Regions from separate parts of the Streptomyces sp. NBC_01622 genome, predicted to be linked through region 1. Evidence: riboswitches for the same ligand, from Rfam matches in the RefSeq annotation. Region 1 holds a riboswitch; each other region holds the start of a gene.
The links. Region 1 has a riboswitch for S-adenosylmethionine ahead of OH768_RS01295 (putative leader peptide). Riboswitches for the same ligand answer to the same signal wherever they lie in the genome.
Positions count from the first base shown of each region.

Region 2: linked by a shared signal. The riboswitch ahead of OH768_RS38080 (aminotransferase class V-fold PLP-dependent enzyme) and the one ahead of OH768_RS01295 (putative leader peptide) in region 1 are both predicted to bind S-adenosylmethionine.
Region 3: linked by a shared signal. The riboswitch ahead of thrC (threonine synthase) and the one ahead of OH768_RS01295 (putative leader peptide) in region 1 are both predicted to bind S-adenosylmethionine.
Region 4: linked by a shared signal. The riboswitch ahead of OH768_RS45680 (amino acid ABC transporter permease) and the one ahead of OH768_RS01295 (putative leader peptide) in region 1 are both predicted to bind S-adenosylmethionine.

Region 1 is NZ_CP109293.1:281,044-286,400, forward strand. Features, by position in the region: gene OH768_RS01280 (TauD/TfdA dioxygenase family protein) at 1-115, opposite strand, end outside; partial or broken gene OH768_RS01285 (isopenicillin N synthase family dioxygenase) at 161-1,188, opposite strand; gene OH768_RS01290 (AAA family ATPase) at 1,538-2,095, opposite strand; SAM riboswitch class IV at 2,486-2,598, shown strand; gene OH768_RS01295 (putative leader peptide) at 2,620-2,748, shown strand; gene OH768_RS01300 (ABC transporter substrate-binding protein) at 2,996-4,615, shown strand; gene OH768_RS01305 (ABC transporter permease) at 4,619-5,357, shown strand, end outside.
Region 2 is NZ_CP109293.1:8,225,971-8,231,327, reverse strand. Features, by position in the region: gene OH768_RS38095 (rhomboid family intramembrane serine protease) at 1-13, shown strand, start outside; gene OH768_RS38090 (Lrp/AsnC family transcriptional regulator) at 10-291, shown strand; gene OH768_RS38085 (hypothetical protein) at 288-824, opposite strand; gene OH768_RS38080 (aminotransferase class V-fold PLP-dependent enzyme) at 861-2,222, opposite strand; SAM riboswitch class IV at 2,389-2,505, opposite strand; gene trpD (anthranilate phosphoribosyltransferase) at 2,582-3,646, opposite strand; gene OH768_RS38070 (cytochrome bc complex cytochrome b subunit) at 3,781-5,357, opposite strand, start outside.
Region 3 is NZ_CP109293.1:5,146,657-5,152,013, forward strand. Features, by position in the region: gene groL (chaperonin GroEL) at 1-215, opposite strand, end outside; gene OH768_RS23195 (cold-shock protein) at 626-832, opposite strand; gene OH768_RS23200 (MoaD/ThiS family protein) at 1,264-1,539, opposite strand; gene thrC (threonine synthase) at 1,623-2,954, opposite strand; SAM riboswitch class I at 2,972-3,128, opposite strand; gene OH768_RS23210 (glucosyl-3-phosphoglycerate synthase) at 3,311-4,255, shown strand; gene OH768_RS23215 (trehalose-6-phosphate synthase) at 4,352-5,357, shown strand, end outside.
Region 4 is NZ_CP109293.1:9,846,683-9,852,039, reverse strand. Features, by position in the region: gene OH768_RS45695 (GNAT family N-acetyltransferase) at 1-46, opposite strand, end outside; gene OH768_RS45690 (ABC transporter substrate-binding protein) at 127-1,155, opposite strand; gene OH768_RS45685 (amino acid ABC transporter ATP-binding protein) at 1,207-2,004, opposite strand; gene OH768_RS45680 (amino acid ABC transporter permease) at 2,001-2,981, opposite strand; SAM riboswitch class IV at 3,316-3,424, opposite strand; gene OH768_RS45675 (glutathione S-transferase C-terminal domain-containing protein) at 3,501-4,385, opposite strand; gene OH768_RS45670 (putative leader peptide) at 4,453-4,566, opposite strand; gene OH768_RS45665 (alginate lyase family protein) at 4,682-5,357, opposite strand, start outside.

The DNA of each region.
Region 1 (5,357 bases):
GGCGCAGTTCCTCGGCGGTGCTCTCGTCGACGGGCGCGGTCAGATCGACGCCGGCGACTTCGGCGCCGAAGCGGGGCCCCGCCCTGAGGATGTCGAGACGGGCGACGGTGGTCATGACGTTCTCCTTCTTCTACGACGGGTGCGGGTGCGTGGGACTCGTTCAACGTCCCCGGCAGCTGTGGGCCAGGACGTCGGACCACCAGCGTTCGGCGAACCTCGGGTGCGAGCGGAGCCAGCCGATCACGGCGTTCTCCCCGAAGGCGGCGAGGAGCGGGTTGTCGGGATCCTCGGTGACTCCGCGGCTCAACGCCGCCAGTTCCGGCGGCAGTTGGAGCGGCTGCACCACGGCGTCGAAGCGCGGGCCGAGGAAGAACGGGATGGAGTTCCGGTGAACGCCCGACCGCGGGCTGACGACCCGGTGCTGAGTGGCTTTCAGATAGCCCTGGGTGGCGATCTCCAGCATCTCGCCGATGTTGAACACGAAGGCGCCGGGCACCGGTACGGCGTCGATCCATTCGCCGTCCTCACTCCGCACCTGGAGTCCGCCGACCTCGTCCTGCTGCAACAGGGCGAGATATCCGTAGTCCTTGTGCGCGCCAACCCCTTGATCGGCGGTCTCGGCGGCACGCGGCGGATAGTGCACGATCTTCACGTGTACTGCCGCCTCGTCGTCGAACCACTGGTCGAAGTAGCGCTCGTCCTGCCCGAGCGCGGCAGCGAGGGCGCGCAGGACCTCGCGGCTCACCCTTAGCGCCTCCGCCTGCCAGCGCAGCACGATGTCCCGCAACTCCGGGAGCGCGGACGGCCATTGGTTGGGGCCGACGAGCCGGAGGTAGTCGGGATCGCCCGGTCCGGTGGGGATCGCCTCCCGTTCCGCGCGATGTCGATCTGTTCGCGCCAGTCGGCGCTGCCCGCCGTGTACTCGGTGCCGGTGCGTGTGTAGCCGCGGAACTGGGGCGAGTTGACGTTCTCGATCTCCAGCCGCTGTTCGTCCGGCAGTGCGAAGAAGGAGCGGGCCGCGTGCAGGATCTCGTCCCGCACGGATACGGGAACGCCGTGTCCGGTGACGTAGAAGAACCCCACTTCGTGGGCGGCGGACCGGAGTTCGCCCAGGAAGGCGGCACGGTCGGTACCGGGATCCCGGAAGCGGGAGATGTCGATGACGGGGAGGGCGGTGGGCTGTGCCATGGGTTCCTTCGCGGCGGCAGCAGACCCGGACACGGCGGTGCGCGCGTCAACTGTCGTACAGGGACGTTCGATTGACGACAGACCCGGGGGATGCGCCGAGAGCGGGCGGAGGGAGGAAGGGGCGAGGTCGAGGTCGTCGCGCGAAGGTCAACGACAGAACTGGTCGGCGCGGCGGCTCACCCAGAAAGGGTCGAGCAGCACCGTGTGTGCCTGGCCAGTGGTGTCCATGGCCGGATCAAAGCACACCCGGGAAGGTGCGTCCACCACGCGTCCCGAGCGGTGAGACGACCACGGACATCGCCCGCCGCGGTGGCCGGACCCTCCCGGAGCCGCCGATCGGGCCCCGCGGTCACGTGCCTCGGACGGTGAGTCGGGCGATGGTGTCCGCGATCAACGCCACTCGGTCGGCCACGTCACCGGCCGGCACCTCCACGAGGTCGTAGCCGAACCGCCGATAGCTCTCTTCGTGGATCCGCTCGAACACCAGCGACTCCTGGAAGCTGATCCGGCGGGCGTCGGTGGGTTCGCAGAATCCGATGTTGCGGACGAAGAAGACCTGCGGTTCGTAGATCCGGTCGCGGGTGATCCGTTCGATCTCGCCGAGGAGCGGCGTCGGAGCGGGGCGGCCCAAGTACCTGGTGAGGGCGTGCGTGCAGACCGGGGATCGATCGTAGATCTGGTGGGTCACGTTTCGCGTCGCGGACTTCATTTGTCGTCGGCGCTGCAAGTCGACCACCTTCTCGACGAAGGCCGGCCGGGTCCAGGGCTCGGCGTCCCCCTCGGCCTGCTCGCCCGCGATGACCGCGGTGGCCGCCTCCTCGACGACGTCGAACCCGTCCGCCCTCAGCCGACGGAGGATCGTGGTCTTTCCGGCGCCGGGCGCACCGGTGAGGATGTATCGCTGCATGGCGGGTCCTTGGTTCGTCGTGACGTGGGGGCCGACCGCGAACGGCTCGGCTGGAACTGGCAGACGGCAGGCGGCAGTTCGGTGTGAGGTGTGACAGGAACCCCGGTTCGAGCCGGGGTGGTGAAGGCCGCCGTGCGGGGCGATGAACGCCTCGCGGCCGAGTGAGGGAGGGCGGAGATCACGCCGGGAGAACAGCCACGGAATCCGGTCGGCCGGGCGCAGTGCGATCCGCAGCCGGACGGTTCCGGGCCGGTGCGGCAGCCTAGCCGACACACCGGGCACCTGCTCTGTGAGGGAAGGTGCCGGTGAGGCTGCGGTGACGACCTCGCCGACTCCGCACCTCTGCCCCGGCATTGACGCACGGCGACACGGCTCCATACGATCAACAGCGGCATTGAGTGTCAGCGTCAAATCCCGGTCGGCTGACCGGCAACCCCCCGACGCAGTGGGGCGCTCAGGGCGAACGCCCGGCGGGGACGCTGATGGCTCTGCGAACGCGCGACCCCGTGACCGGGGTCCCGGATATGGAGGACGGCGTGCTCAACAGCTACGGCCCGAGTGCCTCCTGTCACGACGCCGTCGTTTTCTCCCGGCTCTCGCGCCGGCGCCACATCGACCTGCAGCGCTTCACCAGCTGTCTGTGTCACAGCTGACCGAGTCCGGCCTTCAGGGCTGACATCTGTCCGGCCTTCGAAGCTGACAGCTGTGGTCGCCCGTCTCGCACGGGCCTCTTCCCCCCTTCTCCCACGGGTCGACATGTGCGCGGGTGTGCCCCGCGCAGGTCGACGCGTTTTCCACGCTTCATGAGTCCCGCCCCCGCCGGGGTCGGCACCGTCCGCGTCCAGCCACGGTCCGCGCAGGTCCGTGTGCACGCGGTGACACGAGTAGGAGCACCTCTCCGTGACAGCACATCCGGTCTCCCGAACCACTCGACGAGCGGCTACGGCCGCCCTTCTGACCACCAGTTTCCTACTGACCGCCTGCGGATCGGGTGGCGGAGGCTCCGACGCCGGCGGCGGACAGGCCAGGTCCGGTGGCACCCTGACCTTCGCGGTGGGCTCCGACGCCGGCTGCGTGGACCCGCAGCAGGTGGCCAGCAACGACACCATCTACTCGGTGCGCCAGATCGTGGACTCCCTCACGGACCAGGACCCCGAGACCGGCAGGATCGTGCCGTGGCTGGCGAAGAGCTGGGACATCAGCTCCGACGCGACGACGTTCACCTTCCATCTCAGATCGGGTGTCACCTTCAGCGACGGGTCCAAGCTGACCGCTCAGGTGGTCAAGGACAACTTCGACGCGGTGCCGAAGCTCGGCGCGCTGGGGACCCTCGCCGAGGGCTATCTGAGTGGCGTGAAGAGCACGACCGTGGTCGATCCGCTCACCGTCAAGGTGACCTTCCAGCAGCCCAACGCCCAGTTCCTGCAAGCCACTTCGACGCACTCGCTGGGCATCGAGTCGTCGGCGAGTGCGAAGAAGTCGCCGCAGGAGAAGTGCAGCCAGGGGGTGGTCGGCTCTGGGCCCTTCGTGCTGAAGCAGTACGTACAGAACCAGTCGATCACGCTCGTCAAGCGCACCGGCTATGCCTGGGGTTCCCCACGGTGGACCAAGAGCGGCGAGGCCTATCTCGACAAGGTGGTCTTCAAGGTCGTACCCGAGGCGGGAGTTCGGGCCGGCAGCCTCCAGTCGGGTCAGGTGGACGCGATCAGCAGCGTCGGCAAGGCCAACGAGGCGGCTCTCAAGGGCGGTCAGGTCACCCTTCAGCGGCGGGCCAATCCGGGCGTGGTGTTCGGCCTGGCCTTCAACAACTCGCGGCCGGTTCTGAAGGACGCGCGGGTGCGCCAGGCCATCGGGTTCGCCATCGACCGCAAGCAGATCACCGACACGGTGTTCCCGACCGGGACCCGGCCCGCGACCAGCGTCCTGGCACACACCACACCCGACTACGCCGACCTGTCCTCGGACCTGACAACCGATGCGACCAAGGCGAAGTCCCTGCTGGACGCGGCCGGTTGGAAGGTCGGCAGCGACGGCATCCGGACGAAGGACGGCAAGAAGCTGAGCCTCGCGGTCGACTGGATTCCCAACTCGGCCACGAACCAGCCCGCGTTGGAGCTGATCCAGCAGCAACTCAAGGCTGTCGGCGTCGGCCTGACGCTCAAGCAGCTCCAGGTCACCCAGCTCGCCCCGACACTTCAGTCCGGCGACTACGACGCGGCATGGAGCAACGTGACCCGCGCGGACCCGGACATCCTGCGCAGTTCCTTCTCCACCAAGCTGGCCAACTTCTACCGCCTTCCCGCGACCCCGCTGGACACCGCGCTGACCGGGCAGGCGGCGACCACGGACACCACCAGGCGCGGCCAACTGGTGGAGCAGGCCCAGCAGTTGATCGTGCGGAACGCCTACGACGTGCCGGTGGTGGAACTCCAGACCCAGATCGGCGTGGCGAAGAAGGTGCACAACCTCAACTTCGACGCCTCCAGCCGGATCCAGCTGCACGACACCTGGATCGGCTGACGCATGCGCCGCTACGCGATCAAACGGCTCGCCCAGGCGGTCGGGGTGCTGTGGGCCGCCTACACGGTGTCCTTCCTGGTCCTCGACTTCCTGCCGGGCGATCCGGTCACGGCGATGGCCAGTGCCGGAATGGACTCCGGGACGGTCGACCCGGCCCAACTGGCCGCGCTGCGCCACGAGTACGGCTTCGACAAGCCGATTCTGGTGCAGTACGCCGACTATCTCGGCCGGGCGGTGCGCGGGGACTTCGGCGACTCGGTCTCCACCGGTCGGCCGGTGTCCTCGACGCTGGCCGACGCGCTGCCGCAGACCCTCCAGCTGACCGGTGCCGCACTGCTCCTCGCCGTGCTCCTCGGCGGTGGACTGGCGGTCGTGGCGACCTACACCTCCCGCCGATGGCTGCGTCAACTGCTGCTGTCCCTGCCGCCGTTGGGGGTGTCGGTCCCGACGTTCTGGGTGGGGCTGCTGCTTGTCGAGTCGTTCTCCTTCCGCCTGCACTGGTTCCCCGCCTTCGGCAACGACGGGCTGCGGGGGCTGATCCTGCCGGCGCTGACGCTGGCGATCCCGACCGGCGCGCAGGTGGCGCAGGTGCTGGCCAAGAGCCTGCTCACCGCGCTGGACCAGGCCTATGTGGAGACCGCGCGTGCCAAGGGTGCCGGGCGGTGGCGGGTCCATCTGCGGCACGCCCTGCGCAACGCGTCCCTGCCCGCGCTGACCGTGGTCGGCCTGCTGGTGGGGCAGT
Region 2 (5,357 bases), 7.9 Mb from region 1:
GAACCAGCCGTGATCACCGCGATCGTCCTCATCAAGACCAGCGTGGACCGGATTCCGGAGATCGCCGAGTCGATCGCCGCGCTCGAATCCGTGAGCGAGGTCTTCTCCGTCACCGGTACGTACGACTTGATCGCGATGGTGCGGGTCCGGCAGCACGAGGACCTGGCGGAGGTCATCCCCGGGCGGATCAGCAAGATCCCCGGAGTGGAGGGGACGGACACGCACGTGGCGTTCCGGACGTACTCCCAGCACGACCTGGAGGCGGCGTTCGCGATCGGGCTGGACTCCTAGCGGGCGTTGAGCCGCTTCCACAGGGTGACCAACGCGCCCCAGTTCACGACCTCCCAGGCCGGTAGGTCGGTGCGGCGACCATGACCGCCTCGCAGGGAGAGCCGGGCGTCCCGCCGCTTCGGCCACCACGACGACGGCACGGACCAGTCGGGCAGATCGGCATCGAGCCGCGGCTCCCGCAGGTCGGCCCACCGGTAGGCCGACAGCCCGCCCGGGACGAACAAGCCGTCCGCGTCGGCGGTGAGGGGGCCGAAGGTGACCTGCCTCCCCGCTTCGAGACGGTCCAGCAGGGCGGGCACCTGCGCGTCCGCCATCCGCTGCCGGAGGTGCTCGACGACTGACCGTATCCGCTGGTTCTCGGGGCGGTCCTGGTCCGCCGAGCCGACCTGGATCTGCCACTCGTCGACAATGAAGGCCTGTTCCACCCCGTCGGCGAAGCGCAGCCGGTGCCGGTGGCCGCAGCCGTACCAGCCGACGCCGTGTCGCTCGTCCTGTCCGACGGTCACGTCCATGGTGGAGCGCCAGTGCGTCACGTCCGCCCAGCGGCGGGGCCGCCCGTCCCTGGATCGTCACACGGCCGGCACGCAACGGCCGTCCTGCGTACGGTAGTTCCACTTCGCGCCGTCGGTCACGAGCTCCCGTACGGCCGACACGAAGCGCTCGACGTGCTCGTCCGGGGTGCCCGCGCCGAAGCTCACGCGGATCGCGTTGAGGGACTTCTCGCCCGGGGCGGCCTCGGGGGCACCGCACTCGCCCTGGGTCTGCGGGTCGCTGCCGAGCAGGGTGCGTACCAGCGGGTGGGCGCAGAAGAGGCCGTCGCGGACGCCGATGCCGTACTCGGCGGAGAGGGCGGCGGCGAAGTGCGAGCTGTTCCAGCCGTCGACGACGAAGGAGAGGACACCGACGCGCGGGGCGTCGTCGCCGAACAGCGACAGGACGCGGACTGCCGGGACCTCGGCCAGGCCCGCCCGCACCTTCTCGATCAGGTACTGCTCGCGCGCGACCAGCGTGTCGAAGCCGGCCTCGGTGAGCGCCTTGCAGGCCGACGCGATGGAGTAGGCGCCGATGACGTTCGGGGAGCCGGCCTCGTGCCGGGCGGCGCTGTCGTGCCACTCGACGTCCACTCCCCCGTCCTCGCGCCGGGTGACCTTGCGGCTGGCGCCGCCGCCCGCGAGGTAGGGGTCGGCGGCCTGGAGCCAGTCGGCGCGGCCGGCGAGGACTCCGGAGCCGAAGGGGGCGTAGAGCTTGTGGCCGGAGAAGGCGATCCAGTCGACGTCGAGGTCCTGGACGGACACCGGGTGGTGCGGGGCGAGTTGGGCGGCGTCCAGGACGGTCCGGGCGCCGTGGGCGTGCGCGGCGGCGGCCAGTTCGCGGACCGGCCACAGCTCGCCGGTGACGTTCGAGGCGCCGGTGACACAGACCAGGGCCGGGCCGTACGGGTCTCGGGCGGCGAGCGCCTGCTCCAGGGTCTCCACGGCCTGGCGCGGGGTGCGCGGGGCGTTGAGGTAGGTGACCCGGGCGTCCTTCCAGGGCAGCAGCGACGCGTGGTGCTCGGTCTCGAAGACGAAGACCTGGCAGTCGGCGGGGAGGGCGGCGGCGAGGAGGTTGAGGGAGTCCGTGGTCGAGCGGGTGAAGATCAGCTGGTCGTCGGCGCGGCAGTCGAGGAACTCGGAGACGGTCTTCCGCGCGTTCTCGAAGAGGTCCGTCGACAGCTGGGAGAGGTAGCCGGCGCCGCGGTGGACGCTGCCGTAGTACGGGGCGTAGGCCGCCACGTCGTCCCAGACGCGCTGCAGGGCGGGGGCGCTGGCCGCGTAGTCGAGCGCCGCGTAGGTGACTTCGCCACCCGTGACGAGCGGGACGGTGACATCCCGGCCGAGAACGGGCAGCTGGGCACAAATGGTCTGAGCGGCGGCAGCGGTGGAGACAGACATGGCGAACTCCTGTGAGAGGCAAGACGGAACCACCGTGCGAACGCGCAGGGCTCAAACACGGAGGAGGGTGAAAGGGGGTATGCGGAGGCGGGGCTCGACGCCCTATCGCATTCGCTTGCTCACAGAGGGCTCCCTCGATGACCAGGACCCCTGGTGTCTTTCGAGGGGCCCGCGCTTGCCGCAGACCTCGCTGCCTACGGCCTGGTCTTCACCCGGGGCACCCCGCCACGGACGGAGGGTTGCCGGACAGTCGGCCGGGGCCTCATGACTGTCACTCATGACCTGGTCAGAAAACCTACGTGAGGTGATCGTCGTCCCGCAACCCGTGTCCGGATCGCGGGACGACGACCGCTATACCGCTACGCGTTGGTGGCAGCCGCCCAGCGCTCCAGCGTCCGCTTGGCGGCGCCCGAGTCGATCGACTCCGCGGCCTTCTCCATCCCGCCCCGGATCCGGTCCGCCAGCGGCCCGTCCCCGCGCTCCAGCGCCACCAGGGCAGCCGCCGAGTTCAGGAGTACGGCGTCCCGCACCGGGCCCGTCTCGCCGTCCAGGAGACGGCGGGCGACACCCGCGTTGTAGTCGGGGTCGGCGCCGCGCAGGGCCTCCACCGGGACGAGTTCGAGGCCGACGTCCCGGGGGTCGAAGGACTCCTCGGTGACCTTGCCGTCGCGGACGATCCACACCCGGGAGGTCGCGGTGGTGGTCAGCTCGTCGAGGCCGTCGTCACCGCGGAACACCAGCGCCGAGGAGCCGCGTTCGGCGAGCACGCCCGCGATGAGCCCGGCCATGCGGGTGTCGAAGCAGCCGACCGCCGACGAGGTGACCTTCGCCGGGTTGGTGAGCGGGCCGAGCAGGTTGAACGCGGTCGGAATCCCCAGCGCCCCCCGGACCGCGCCGACGAACCGCATCGAGGGGTGGAACTTGGCCGCGAAACAGAAGGTGATCCCGGCCTCCGCCGCCACCCGCGCCACCTGCTCGGTCGGCAGGTCCAGATTGATGCCGAGCTTCTCCAGCACGTCGGAGGAGCCGCTCGCCGAGGACGCGGCCCGGTTGCCGTGCTTGACGACCTTCGCGCCGGTACCGGCGATCACGATCGCGGACATCGTCGAGATGTTGACCGTCCTGGCCCGGTCGCCGCCCGTACCGACGATGTCGACGGCCGGCCCCGGGATGTCCAGCGGCTTCGCGTGGGCGTACATCGTCTCGACGAGACCGGTGATCTCCTCGACCGTCTCGCCCTTGGCCCGCAGCGCCACCAGGAAACCGGCGACCTGCGCGTCCGCCGCCTCACCGCTCATCATCCGGTCCATCGCCCACGCCGTGTCGGCGGTGCTCAGGTCCTGTCCGGCCAGCAGCGCACTCAGTACGTCGGGCCAGGAACGGGCCGCCGCGGTGTCGCCTCCAGCGGGGGTCACAGCGCTCATACGGCCGCTCCTGGGTGTCGTAGAAAAATGGTTCAACGATGTGCCCCCACCCTATCCAGCGCGGGACATGGCGAAGGGCCCCGTCCGGTGTTCGGACGGGGCCCTTCGACTGTGGCGTGGCGACGCCTCAGCGATCAGTGGTGGCCGTGGCCGCTCGTGATCTCCTTGTACTCCTCGACGGTGGGCTTGGGGATCTGGGACTCCTCGCCGTAGTACGCCTCGCTCAGCTTGGCGCGCAGCTTCTCGGAGCCCTTCACCTTGCGCTCGACACCGTTCTCGTCGACCGTCGCGCCGATCGCGGCCGGCACGTACTGCTCGTGCGCGGTGAGCGTGTGCAGCGCGTCCTGGCTGAGCGGCTCGTGCACCTCGATGAACTCACCGTGCGGCAGGCGCTTGATGATGCCCGACTCGCGGCCGTGCAGCACCTTGTCCCTGTCCCGGCGCTGGAGACCGAGGCAGACCCGCTTGGTGGCGATGAACACGAGCACCGGCACCACGAAGAAGCCGACACGCACGAACCAGGTGATCGAGTTGATCGACAGGTGGAAGTGCGTGGCCCAGATGTCGTTGCCGCCGCCGACGAGCAGGACGAAGTACCACGAGATCCACGCGACACCGAAGGCCGTACGGGTCGGGACGTTGCGCGGGCGGTCCAGGATGTGGTGCTCGCTCTTGTCGCCGGTGACCCAGGACTCGATGAACGGGTAGACCGCGATCGCGACCAGGACCAGCGGGAAGATGACCAGCGGGATGAACACGCCCAGGACGAGCGTGTGGCCCCAGAGGTTGATCTCCCAGCCCGGCATCGTACGGATCAGGCCCTCGGAGAAGCCCATGTACCAGTCGGGCTGGGCACCCGTGGACACCATGTCCGGACGGTAAGGACCCATGGCCCAGATCGGGTTGATCGAGGCGATCGCCGCGACGGCCGCGATGACGCCGAAGACCAGGAAGAAGAAGCCTCCGGCCTTGGCCATGTAGACCGGCAGCAGCGGCATGCCGACGACGTTGTTGTTCGTCTTTCCGGGGCCCGCGAACTGCGTGTGCTTGTGGTAGAAGACCAGGATCAGGTGGCCGACCACCAGCCCGAGCATGATGCCCGGCAGCAGCAGGATGTGGATCGAGTAGAACCGCGCGACGAAGTCGCCGCCCGGGAACTCGCCGCCGAAGAGGAAGAACGACAGGTACGTGCCGACGATCGGCACGGACAGGACCGCGCCCTCCATGAAGCGGACACCGGTGCCGGAGAGCAGGTCGTCCGGGAGCGAGTAACCGGTGAAGCCGGTGAACATGCCCAGGACGAACAGCAGGAAGCCGAACAGCCAGTTGACCTCACGCGGCTTGCGGAACGCGCCCGTGAAGAACACGCGCATCATGTGCACGAACATGGCGGCGAGGAAGATCAGCGCCGCCCAGTGGTGGATCTGACGGATCAGCAGACCGCCGCGCACATCGAAGGAGATGTGCATCGTCGAATTGAACGCCTCCGACATCAGCTGCCCCTGGAGCGGGACATAGCTGCCGTGGTACGTCACCTCGTTCATCGACGGGTGGAAGAACAGCGTCAGATACACACCCGTGAGGATGATGATGATGAAGCTGTAGAGGCAGACCTCGCCCAGCATGAACGACCAGTGGTCGGGGAAGATCTTGCGCATGTTGGACTTGGCCAGGGAGTAGATCCCGAGGCGTCCGTCCGCCCAGTCGGCGA
Region 3 (5,357 bases), 4.9 Mb from region 1:
AGCTCGGCGCCGATCTTCTCGTACGGGTCCTCGAGCTCGATCTCCTTGGCGATGGAAACACCATCGTTGGTGATCGTGGGGGCGCCCCACTTCTTCTCGAGGACGACGTTGCGGCCCTTGGGGCCGAGGGTGACCTTGACGGCGTCGGCGAGCTGGTTCATCCCGCGCTCGAGACCGCGCCGTGCCTCCTCGTCGAACGCGATGATCTTGGCCATGTGAAGTGGTCCTCCCGGACTGGGGTGGATTGCTCCGGACCGCGCTGGCGCCCGCGACGGACGGCCTGCCTGCCCCGTGGTTCCTTGCACCACCTGGCCTGCGGGCCTCACCGACCCGGTCCTTCGTTATCACTCTCACCTTCAGAGTGCTAACGCCAATGATTAGCACTCGGCATGCCCGAGTGCAAGGTGCGCCCGCGAAGCGGGCTCGTTGAGGGGTGGTGGTCGGGCGACGGGTGGGCGCAAGCGGCTGCCAGGTTCTGACCTCCCTGGCACGGGCCCGGCACCGGCCCGGACGCGTCCCGACTCCGGGCATGCCGAAGGGCCCGTACCCCAGGAGGTGACCCCCCAGGAGTACGAGCCCTTCGGTGAAGAACGAAGAACGTCGCTGCTGTTCGTCGGCGCGTGCTTCAGCCGGTCGCGAGCCGGACCATGTCCGCCTGCGGCCCCTTCTGACCCTGCGAGATCTCGAAATCGACCCGCTGACCCTCTTCCAGGGTGCGGTAGCCGTCCATCTGAATCGCGCTGTAGTGGACGAAAACATCCGCACCACCGTCGACCGCGATGAAGCCGTACCCCTTCTCCGCGTTGAACCATTTGACGGTGCCCTGAGCCATGCCTAACTCCCCTATTACTGGCCCTTGCACGGATCCGCACTTCGCGGATCCGGGTCAGACCTCACCCCCCACAGGATTGGGGGCGTGCGCCGGAACGCGTCGACCGCGGCCGAATGTATCCGTCCAACTGCCGTCTGCAACAGGTCAATCCGACGAGAATTCCGGGCAGGACCGGTCGGGAATTTACGGAGAATTCGTCCGACTTCAGGGCAAGTCGGGCCCGATAAAGGCAATATAAGGCGCAAAAGACCTGCACACTTTGGCTACTTCTCATCGCACGCGGAGCCGGTACTCATATGCGTTCGGCATGCGGAGTGGAGCGCGTTCCCCAACTGTACCCCGCTCAACCATAGAGAATTGCCCCCTCCGCTTCTCTCACGGAGGGGGCAATTCGATGAACTCTTGGTAATCGACGTTACCTAGGGTAACGATCAGCCGCCGGCGACGGCCGGAATGATCGAGACGCCGGCCCCGTCCGGGGTGGCCGTCTCCAGCCCCTGCTCGAAGCGGACGTCGTCGTCGTTGACGTAGACGTTGACGAACCGGCGCAGCTTCCCCTGGTCGTCGAGGACGCGGGCGGAGATCCCGGTGTGGTTCTTCTCCAGGTCCGAGATGACCTCGGCGAGGGTCGCACCTTCGGCGGTTACTTCGGCCTGCCCGCCGGTGTAGGTGCGCAGGATGGTGGGGATGCGGACACTAACGCTCACGATGAAACCTCCGGTCAGCTTCTTTTTAGGGGCGCGGGGCACTGCGCGACCAGCCCCCACCGGCCCGCAGACGAACAACGACGCTAGGACGCGAGCCCAGCTTCCCTGAAGGACTCAAGACTCGGGCGGATCGTCGCGGTGAGCCCGGTACCGGCAACCGCGTCCAGCGTCTTCAGACCGTCCCCGGTGTTCAGCACGACAGTCGTCAGCGTCGGGTCCAGCAATCCGTTGTCGATCAGCTTCTTCGCCACGCCCACGGTCACCCCGCCCGCCGTCTCCGCGAAGATCCCCTCGGTCCGGGCCAGCAGCTTGATCGCGTCGACGACCTGCTCGTCGTTGACGTCCTCCACCGCTCCGCCCGTACGCCGGGCGATGTCCAGCACGTACGGCCCGTCCGCCGGGTTCCCGATGGCGAGGGACTTCGCGATGGTGTTCGGCTTCTGCGGGCGTACGACGTCGTGCCCGGCCTTGTAGGCGACGGACACCGGCGAGCAGCCCTCCGCCTGGGCGCCGAAGATCTTGTACGGCTTGTCCTCGACGAGCCCGAGCTTGATCAGCTCCTGCAGACCCTTGTCGATCTTCGTGAGCTGGGAGCCCGAGGCGATCGGCACGACCAGCTGGTCGGGAAGCTTCCACCCGAGCTGCTCGCAGATCTCGTACGCCAGGGTCTTGGAGCCCTCCGCGTAGTACGGCCGCAGGTTGACGTTGACGAAGCCCCAGCCCTCGCCGGCCGGGTCGCCGATCAGCTCGGAGCAGAAGCGGTTCACGTCGTCGTAGTTGCCCTCGATGCCGACGAGCTCGCCGCCGTAGATCGCGGCCATGACGATCTTGCCCTCTTCCAGGTCGTGCGGGATGAACACGCAGGAGCGGAAGCCGGCCCGGGCGGCGGCGGCACCGACCGCGCCGGCGAGGTTGCCGGTGGAGGAGCAGGAGAGGGTGGTGAAGTCGAACGCGCGGGCGGCCTCGATGGCCTGGGCGACGACGCGGTCCTTGAAGGAGTGCGTCGGGTTGCCGGAGTCGTCCTTGACGAACAACTTGCCCGCGTCGACGCCCAGTTCGCGGGCGAGGTTGTCGGCCTGGACGAGCTTGGTCCAGCCGGGGTTGATGTTCGGCTTGGTCGCCACGTCGGCGGGGACGGGCAGCAGGGGCGCGTAACGCCAGATGTTCGCGGGGCCCGCTTCGATCTGCTTGCGGAGCTCTTCGGTGTCGTAGGCCGAGAAGTCGTAGGCGATCTCCAGCGGGCCGAAACACTCCTCGCAGGCGAAGACCGGGCCGAGCGGGACGCGGTGGCCGCACTCGCGGCAGGACAGCGCGGCGGCGGGGCCGAGATCAACGGTGCTCGTGGGGTTCGGATCCGCGGCGGTCGTGTCCGTCTTCGCGGAGTTCGTGGTGCTTGCAACAGTCTGCGCAGCCATGGAGGCGAGGCCCTTTCTCCTCATCTTCCTCACGACGCATCTCGCCGTGAGACGGATTTGGCACCTTCCCGAGCCGGGAGCCTCACCACGTCAGCGTGTACCTGCGTGACAAGACCGGCTGGAGGGTTGCCGGGGCTTCATCGGGCCGTATCCCTCTGCCCCTCTGGATGAGCGGTGTTCAGTTGTGTATGCGATTGTCCCGCCGACGGCCCCCGACATGCGATGGTCATCAGCGTTGTTCAAGACTGTAACCGAAGGCCAGGACAGTTGAGTGAGCCGTCCGAACCGCGAGATGGATCACAGACTCACTGTCTGTGACCAGCCCTCGCCGAGAGAACGCAGAGGAGCCGCGCAACGTGCTGAAGGAAGTCGAGCACTGGCTGAGCACCCGCTCCTGGTCCCTGACCGATCGGCCGCTCCACAAGATTCTGGCCGCGAAGCACCGCACGGGCCAGTCGGTCTCCGTCGTGCTGCCCGCACTGAACGAGGAAGCGACGGTCGGTGACATCGTCGCGATCATCCGTCACGACCTCATGCAGCAGGTCCCGCTCGTCGACGAGATAGTCGTCGTCGACTCCGGGTCCACCGACCGCACCTCCGAGGTGGCCGCCGCGGCGGGCGCCCGGGTCGTGCACCGGGACGACATCCTGCCCCGCATCCCCGCCGTGCCCGGCAAGGGCGAGGTGCTGTGGCGCTCGCTGCTGGTCACCAGCGGCGACATCGTCTGCTTCATCGACGCGGACCTGAAGGAGTTCTCCTCCGACTTCGTCACCGGGATCGTGGGCCCGCTGCTCACCGACCCCGGCGTCGACCTCGTCAAGGCGATGTACGACCGCCCGCTGGGCGGCGCGGCCGGCCAGGGCGGACGCGTCACCGAGCTGATGGCCCGCCCGCTGCTGAACATGCACTGGCCTCAACTGGCCGGATTCGTGCAGCCGTTGGGCGGCGAGTACGCTGCCCGCCGCTCGCTGCTGGAACAGCTCCCGTTCCCCGTCGGCTACGGCGTCGAGCTGGGCATGCTCGTCGACGCGCTGCACCTGGTGGGCCTGGACGCCCTCGCCCAGGTCGACGTGGGCGTGCGCAAGCACCGGCACCAGGACGGGCAGGCGCTGGGCCGCATGGCCGCGCAGATCTACCGCACGGCACAGCTGAGGCTGGCCCGCGGGCATCTCATCCGGCCGTCCCTCACCCAGTTCGAGCGGGGACCGGAGGGTTTCGAGCCGCGCACGTACTCCGTGGACACGGAGGAACGGCCGCCGATGGCCGACATCACCGAGTACCAGTCGCGCAAGGTGGCGTAGCCGGCGCGGGGGCGGACGGCCGTATACGGACCCGTCCGGTCCGTTGTGACCCGTCCCTACGTTTGAGTGTTTCCGGGCCGGGCTAGGTTGTGCCGTATGGCTTCTACGTCGTCCACGTCGTCCGCGTCCGGTGCAGCTCAGGTGCTCGTCGCGTCCAATCGCGGTCCGGTCTCGTACGAGGTGGGCGACGACGGTTCGCTGCGCGCCCGGCGCGGCGGCGGCGGGCTGGTGTCCGGGCTGTCGGCGATCGGGCCGGACGCGGGGGCGCTGTGGGTGTGCTCGGCGCTGTCCGACGGCGACCGGGAGGCGGTCCGGCGGGGCGTCGGCGAGGACGGAGTGCGGATGCTCGCCATTCCGGCCGACGTGCACGCCGACGCGTACAACGGGATCGCCAACTCCGTGCTGTGGTTCGTCCACCACATGCTGTACCAGACCCCGCTGGAGCCGGTCTTCGACGCGGAGTTCCGGCGCCAGTGGGCGTCGTACGAGACGTACAACCGGGCGTTCGCCGAGGCGCTGGCGGAGGAGGCGGCCGAGGGCGCGGCGGTGCTGGTGCAGGACTACCACCTGTGTCTGGTGCCCGGGATGCTCCGTGAGCTCCGTCCCGACCTGCGGATCGGGCACTTCTCGCACACGCCGTGGGCGCCGGTGGAGTACTTCGCGATGCTTCCGGACGACATCCAGGTGCGGCTGATGGAGGGCCTGCTCGGGGCGGACCGGGTCGCGTTCCTGACCTGGCGGTGGGCTACGGCGTTCGAGAACTGCGTGCAGGGGCTCGACCCGTACAGGTGGCTCCCCCAGTGGCCGTCGGGTGCGCCGCGTTCGATCGAGCACCTGGAGAAGGAGCGCATCACCCGCAGGACGCTCATCGGTGTCCACGGGCTCGGCGCCGACGCCGAGTTCCTGCACGCGCGCTCGCACCAGGCGGACGTCGAGGAGCGGATGGCCGCGCTGCGCGAGGAGATCGGCGAGGGCCGCAGAACCATCGTCCGGGTGGACCGGACCGAGCTGTCGAAGAACATCGTGCGCGGGCTGCTGGCGTACCGGCAGCTGCTCGACGACCACCCCGAGTGGCGGGAGCGGGTCGTGCACGTGGCCTTCG
Region 4 (5,357 bases), 9.6 Mb from region 1:
CCAGGACGTGGGAGGTGGTCGTTTCGAGACTGGCGGTGGAAGACATCGGGTGACGGCTCCGGTACTGGTCGCACGGGTCGGGGACCCCGCCGGGTTGTGGCGGGGTCCCCTTGCCGGGAGGGTGGGTCAGGAGTCGCTGAGCGGCAGTCCGGGCGGGTTGACCTGGGACTTGGCGACGGCCTCGTTGGAGAGGTTCCAGGCGGCCAGCCACTTGGCGTACTGACCGTTCTTGATCAGGTAGTTGATGGCGTCCGCGAGGGGCTTGGCGAGGCCGCTGTTCTTCTTCGCGGTGGCCGCGATCAGGCCCTGGAGGGAGGATCCGGCGCCGGAGTACGTGCCCGCGTTGCGGACCGCCTTGGCCGTGCCCTTGGTCGAGGAGACCTGGTAGGCGACCGAGGGGTTCGGGGCGAGGTAGGCGTCGATCTTCCCGGAGGCCAGCGCGAGGTAGGTGCTGTTGTTGTCCTGGAAGTACTTGACGGTGAGCGCCTTCTTGCCCTCGGCGGCCAGCTTCTTCTTCCACTCCAGGAGGATCCGTTCCTGGTTGGTGCCGGCGCCCACGGCGACGGTCTTGCCGGCGAGGTTCTCGTAGTTGCCGTCGAAGTTCCAGGAGTTGTCGGCCTTCACCGCGAAGCCGAGGTTGTCCTCGCGGTAGGAGGCGAACTCGTACTTCGCCTTGCGCTCCTCGGTGTCGGTGACGTTGGAGAAGGCGACATCGACCTTGCCGCTGTCCAGGCCGATGAAGAGGTTCTCCCAAGTGGAGTTCTTCAGCTCGGGCTTGAGGCCGAGGACGGCGGCGACCAGGCGGGCGATGTCGGTCTCGGAACCGGTGAGGGTCTTCTGGTCCGAGCCGACGTAGCCGAGCGGCGGGGAGCCGGCGGGCAGGAAGCCGACGCCGACCTCCAGCTTGCCGCTCTTCGCTGTCGCCTTGGGCAACTCGGCGCTGATCGACTTCACTTCGGCGACCTTGAGCGTCGCCTCCTTGGCGGCACCGAGGGAGAAGGCGCCCACGGTGACCGTGCCGGAGGCGGCACCGCCGGACGTGGTGGCCGCGTCACTGTCGCCGCCGCAGGCCGCGAGACCACCGGCGAGGGAAGCGAGGACGGTTCCCGCGGTGAGTCCGCGAGTGATTCTGCTGCGAAGGCTGGGCGTAGACATGGCTGTTCCTAGGCTCGGTGTTCGGGGCTGTCGAAGGTGAAGAGGTGAAGCTCAGAGGACCTTGCTGAGGAAGTCCCTGGTCCGTTCGTGCTGTGGCTTGTCGAGGACCTCGTGGGGCGGGCCCTGTTCGACGATCTTTCCGCCGTCGATGAAGACGACCCGGTCGGCGACCTCGCGGGCGAAGCCGATCTCGTGGGTGACGATGACGAGGGTGGTGCCGCTGGTCGCCAAGTCCTTGATGACGGACAGGACTTCACCGACGAGTTCGGGGTCGAGGGCGGAGGTCGGCTCGTCGAAGAGGATGACGCCGGGCCGCAGGGCGAGGGCCCGCGCGATGGCCACGCGCTGCTGCTGGCCGCCGGAGAGCTGCCTCGGGTAGGCGCCGGTCTTCTCGGCGAGACCGACGCGGCCCAGCAACTCCCTTGCCAGTTCCAGGGCTTCGGGCTTGCCGAGCCTGCCGGTGGCGACCGGGGCGGCGGCGACGTTGTCGAGGACGGTCAGGTGCGGGAAGAGGTTGAAGTTCTGGAAGACGAAGCCGATCCGGCTGCGCTGCGCGAGGATGGCGCGCTCGCTCAACTCCTTGAGCCTGCCGCCCTGTTGCCGCACTCCGATCAGCTCTCCGTTGACGCTGACGTAGCCGATCTCGGGCTTCTCCAGGTGGTTGATGACCCGCAGCAGCGTGGACTTGCCGGAACCGGACGGGCCTAGGATCACGGTGACCTCGCCGGGCCGCACCGTGAGGTCGACGCCGTCCAGGACCCGGTGGGCGCCGTACCACTTGTGGACGTCGTGCACCTCTACGGCGGCGGGTGTGATGTCCGCCAGCGGTTCGACGGTGTTCGTGGTCATACGGCGGTCTCCCTGCGGATGCGGGCCCGCAGATCGGTGACACCGTTGCGGAGTTTCTGGATCGGGGTGGGCGGCAGGGAGCGGGTGGCGCCCCGGGCGTAGTGGCGCTCGACGTAGAACTGGATGACGGACACGACGCTGGTCAGGATCAGGTACCAGACGGTGACGACCAGGAGCAGCGGCACGATGTCGCCGGGGTAGGTGGAGCCCATCGTCTGCGCGGAGCCGAACAGGTCGAGCAGCGAGACGTAGAAGACCAGCGAGGTGCTCTTGATCAGGCCGATCAGCTGGTTGACGTAGTTCGGGGTGATGGAGCGCAGCGCCTGCGGGAAGACGATTCTGCGGAACTGGTAGCCCTTGGGGAGGCCGAGGGCGGAGGCGGCCTCGTGCTGGCCCTGGTCGACGGAGAGGATGCCGCCGCGGACCACTTCGGCCGCGTACGCCGCCTCGTTGAGGCTGAGTCCGACGACGGCGACGACCATGTCGGTGGCGAGCTTCGACTCGTCGAAGGAGAAGAAGGCGGGTCCGAAGGGGACGCCGATGCTGAGCGTCTGGTACAGGGCGCTGAAGTTGTAGAGGAAGATCAGCACCACGATGAGCGGGATGGAGCGCAGCGCCCACACATAGGTCCAGCTCGCGGCGCGCAGCACGGGGCTCTTCGACAGCCGGGCCAGGGCGAGCAGGATGCCGCCGAGGAGGCCCAACACCGCGCTGAGCGCGGCCACTTCGAGAGTGATGACGAGTCCGTCGAGGATCGTCGGGCGCAGGAACCAGTAGCCGAAGCGGTCCCACTGGTAGAAGGAGTTGGTGACCAGTCCGTGGACGAACTGGGCGATCAGCACCAGCACGACCAGCGTGACGATCCACCGGCCGGGTCGGCGCAGCGGCTGAACTCGCTGTGCCGTCAGGGGTTTTGACGGGGCGTCGGCGGACGGGGCGTCGGCCAGGGACACAGTGGTGCCTGGGGGTTCACTCATGGTGGGCTCCGGCGGGTTCACAGACCCCGGTCCGTGGCGGTGGACGCGCGACGGCGGACGGCACGCGCGGGTGCACGGGACCGGGGGCGGGGAAGGGGCAGGCACACCGGCGGGAGCGGGTGTGCGTCAGAGGTGCGTCGGCCGACTGGTCGTCAGGCCCGACAGCGGGCGCGGCCCGAGGCGGTACACAGTGCGCTGCTGACCCGGAGCAGATCGACAGCGCGGTCGGCGACGAACAGGTTGGCGTACGACCGTACGCAGCCCTGCGGGCGGCATATGGCCGTCCTGGGAGCTGCGTACATGGCGTCACCTGTCACTGTTCCGGCCCCGCAGGGCCTCGCGCTTACCGAAACGTCATCCGGTCCGGTCGTCACCTGGGGCACCCCACCGCGTGCGAGGGTTGCCGGTCAGCAAGCCAGGGCTTGTCGCTGACACTCATGACCGTTCTGGCCGCAAGTTAAGACAATTGCCCGAACGAATGTCAACGGCCGTCCACCAAGTGGATGGTGCGGACGCCCCTCAACTGCGGCAAGCTCCCGTTTCGTCCGCGGCATGGGCTGCCCAGTCCAGGATCTGGACGGCGGCACCGGCGGCCTCCAGGCCCTGGCAGCGGGCGTGGTGGCGGCGGGCGATGCCGTCGAGGTCCAGATGGGCGCCGAAGGCCGGGTGCGCGGCCAGTCGGCGGGCGTAGGCCCACAGGTGGGGATGGTCGGCGATGCGCTGCACGGCCGCGGCGTCCAGGTGGTAGCGGTGCACGGTGTCGAGTTGCACCAGCGTCACCCACAACTCGACGTCTGCGGCGGTGAGTTCGTCGCGGATCATGTGCTCGCGGCCGTCCAGCCAGCGGTCGAGCGAGCCCAGCGTCTCCAGCAGTCGGCCGAGGGCTTCGTCACGTTCCGCCTGTTCGCCACCGGCCGCGCCGGCGCGCTGCGCCGCGTCCTCGATGCCCTGTGCGCAGAGCCGCTCGACGGCCTCGATCTCCGACTCGGCGCCGCACGGGTAGAGCTGGGGTCCGCCCTGGCCGAAGTGCCGGGCGAGGTCGCGGGTGATGTCGGGGGCGTGGGTGCTGACGATGCGGCCGGACCAGTCGTCGCTGAGTACGGGCGCGGTGGCCGGTCCGGAGTAGCGGTGGGCGCTCGCCTCGTAGAGCGGGCGCAGTGCGGAGTGTCCACCACTCGGACAGTCGGGTACGGCGGACAGGAACACGGCCGGACAGCTCTCGTGGAGGCCGAGCAGGCTGTGGGTGACGGCGATGCGCAGGCCGTCGGCGCAGGCGGTGGACAGGTGGAGGCGGTAGCGGCGCGGGACGGCGTAGTGCCCGCTGCGCGCGTCGCGCCCGATCCGGCCCCGGAACTGGGGGGCGGAGCGGGGTGAGGGGACGGCGGCGAGAGGCGTGACGGACATGGGACTCCCCGGGTACGGGCGCGTGGACGTACGCGCGGCGGAAGCGTCGTCGAACGGTGGAGGGGACTCAGCGCAGTGGGCTCATGGCGCTGCAGACCCGCAGCAGATCGATGTGACGGCGGGAGGTCAGAAGGGGCGAACGGTCCACTCGGCTGGTGGTGACCGGCTCAAGGCGCCCCATGTTTCCCTACCTGTTCACTAGGATTCCCTACTGGAGTGTCGATCCACCGTCGCCCGGGGTCAAGAGGGCGTCCACGGGTCGGGCACAGATCCCGACCCGTGGACATGCCGGGCCGCTACTTCGCGTACATCAGGGTCCCGAAGCCGAGCTGGTCGTAGCCGCCGCTGTCGGAGCCGTAGTCACCTCCCCCGCCCTCGGGTGCGACGAGGTTGTAGTACATGGCCGAGATGTACTTGTCGTCGAGGCTGATCCGGCGGTTGTAGTGGAAGTGGAGCATCGCCCACACCGGCCGGATCTGGCCGCGCGAGGAGGAGGAGATCACCGTCTGGGACGACTGGGCGCAGCTCTGCCCGGTCCCCCAGGTGTAGGTGGTGAAGGGCACGTCGCTGCCGCTGTTGTACTTCGCGACGTACTGGGCTGCCTTCATGAAGCGGCGGCTGTCGTACGAGTACAGGTCGTCGCCCTGGTTCCAGGCCATCTCGCACACTGCGCCCATCTGCCCCATGCCCATGACGGTGTGGCCCTGGTCGCGGCCGGACTCCTGCCACTGGCCGAGCGCGTAGCCGTCCGAGTCGGTGTACAGGTACGGCACGGCGTGCGCGATCGAGCCGTTGCCCGCACCCGACTTGAAGTACGTGACGGCCTGGTCGTACTTGGCGCTGTCCTCGTTGAGGATCCCGATGGCCAGGATCGACGCCATGTTGCACAGGTCCCAGTTGGCCCAGTAGTTGGTGATGCAGGCGTCGTTGTGGTTGGTGAGGAAGCTGTTGTTGAGCGGGTAGAAGACGTTT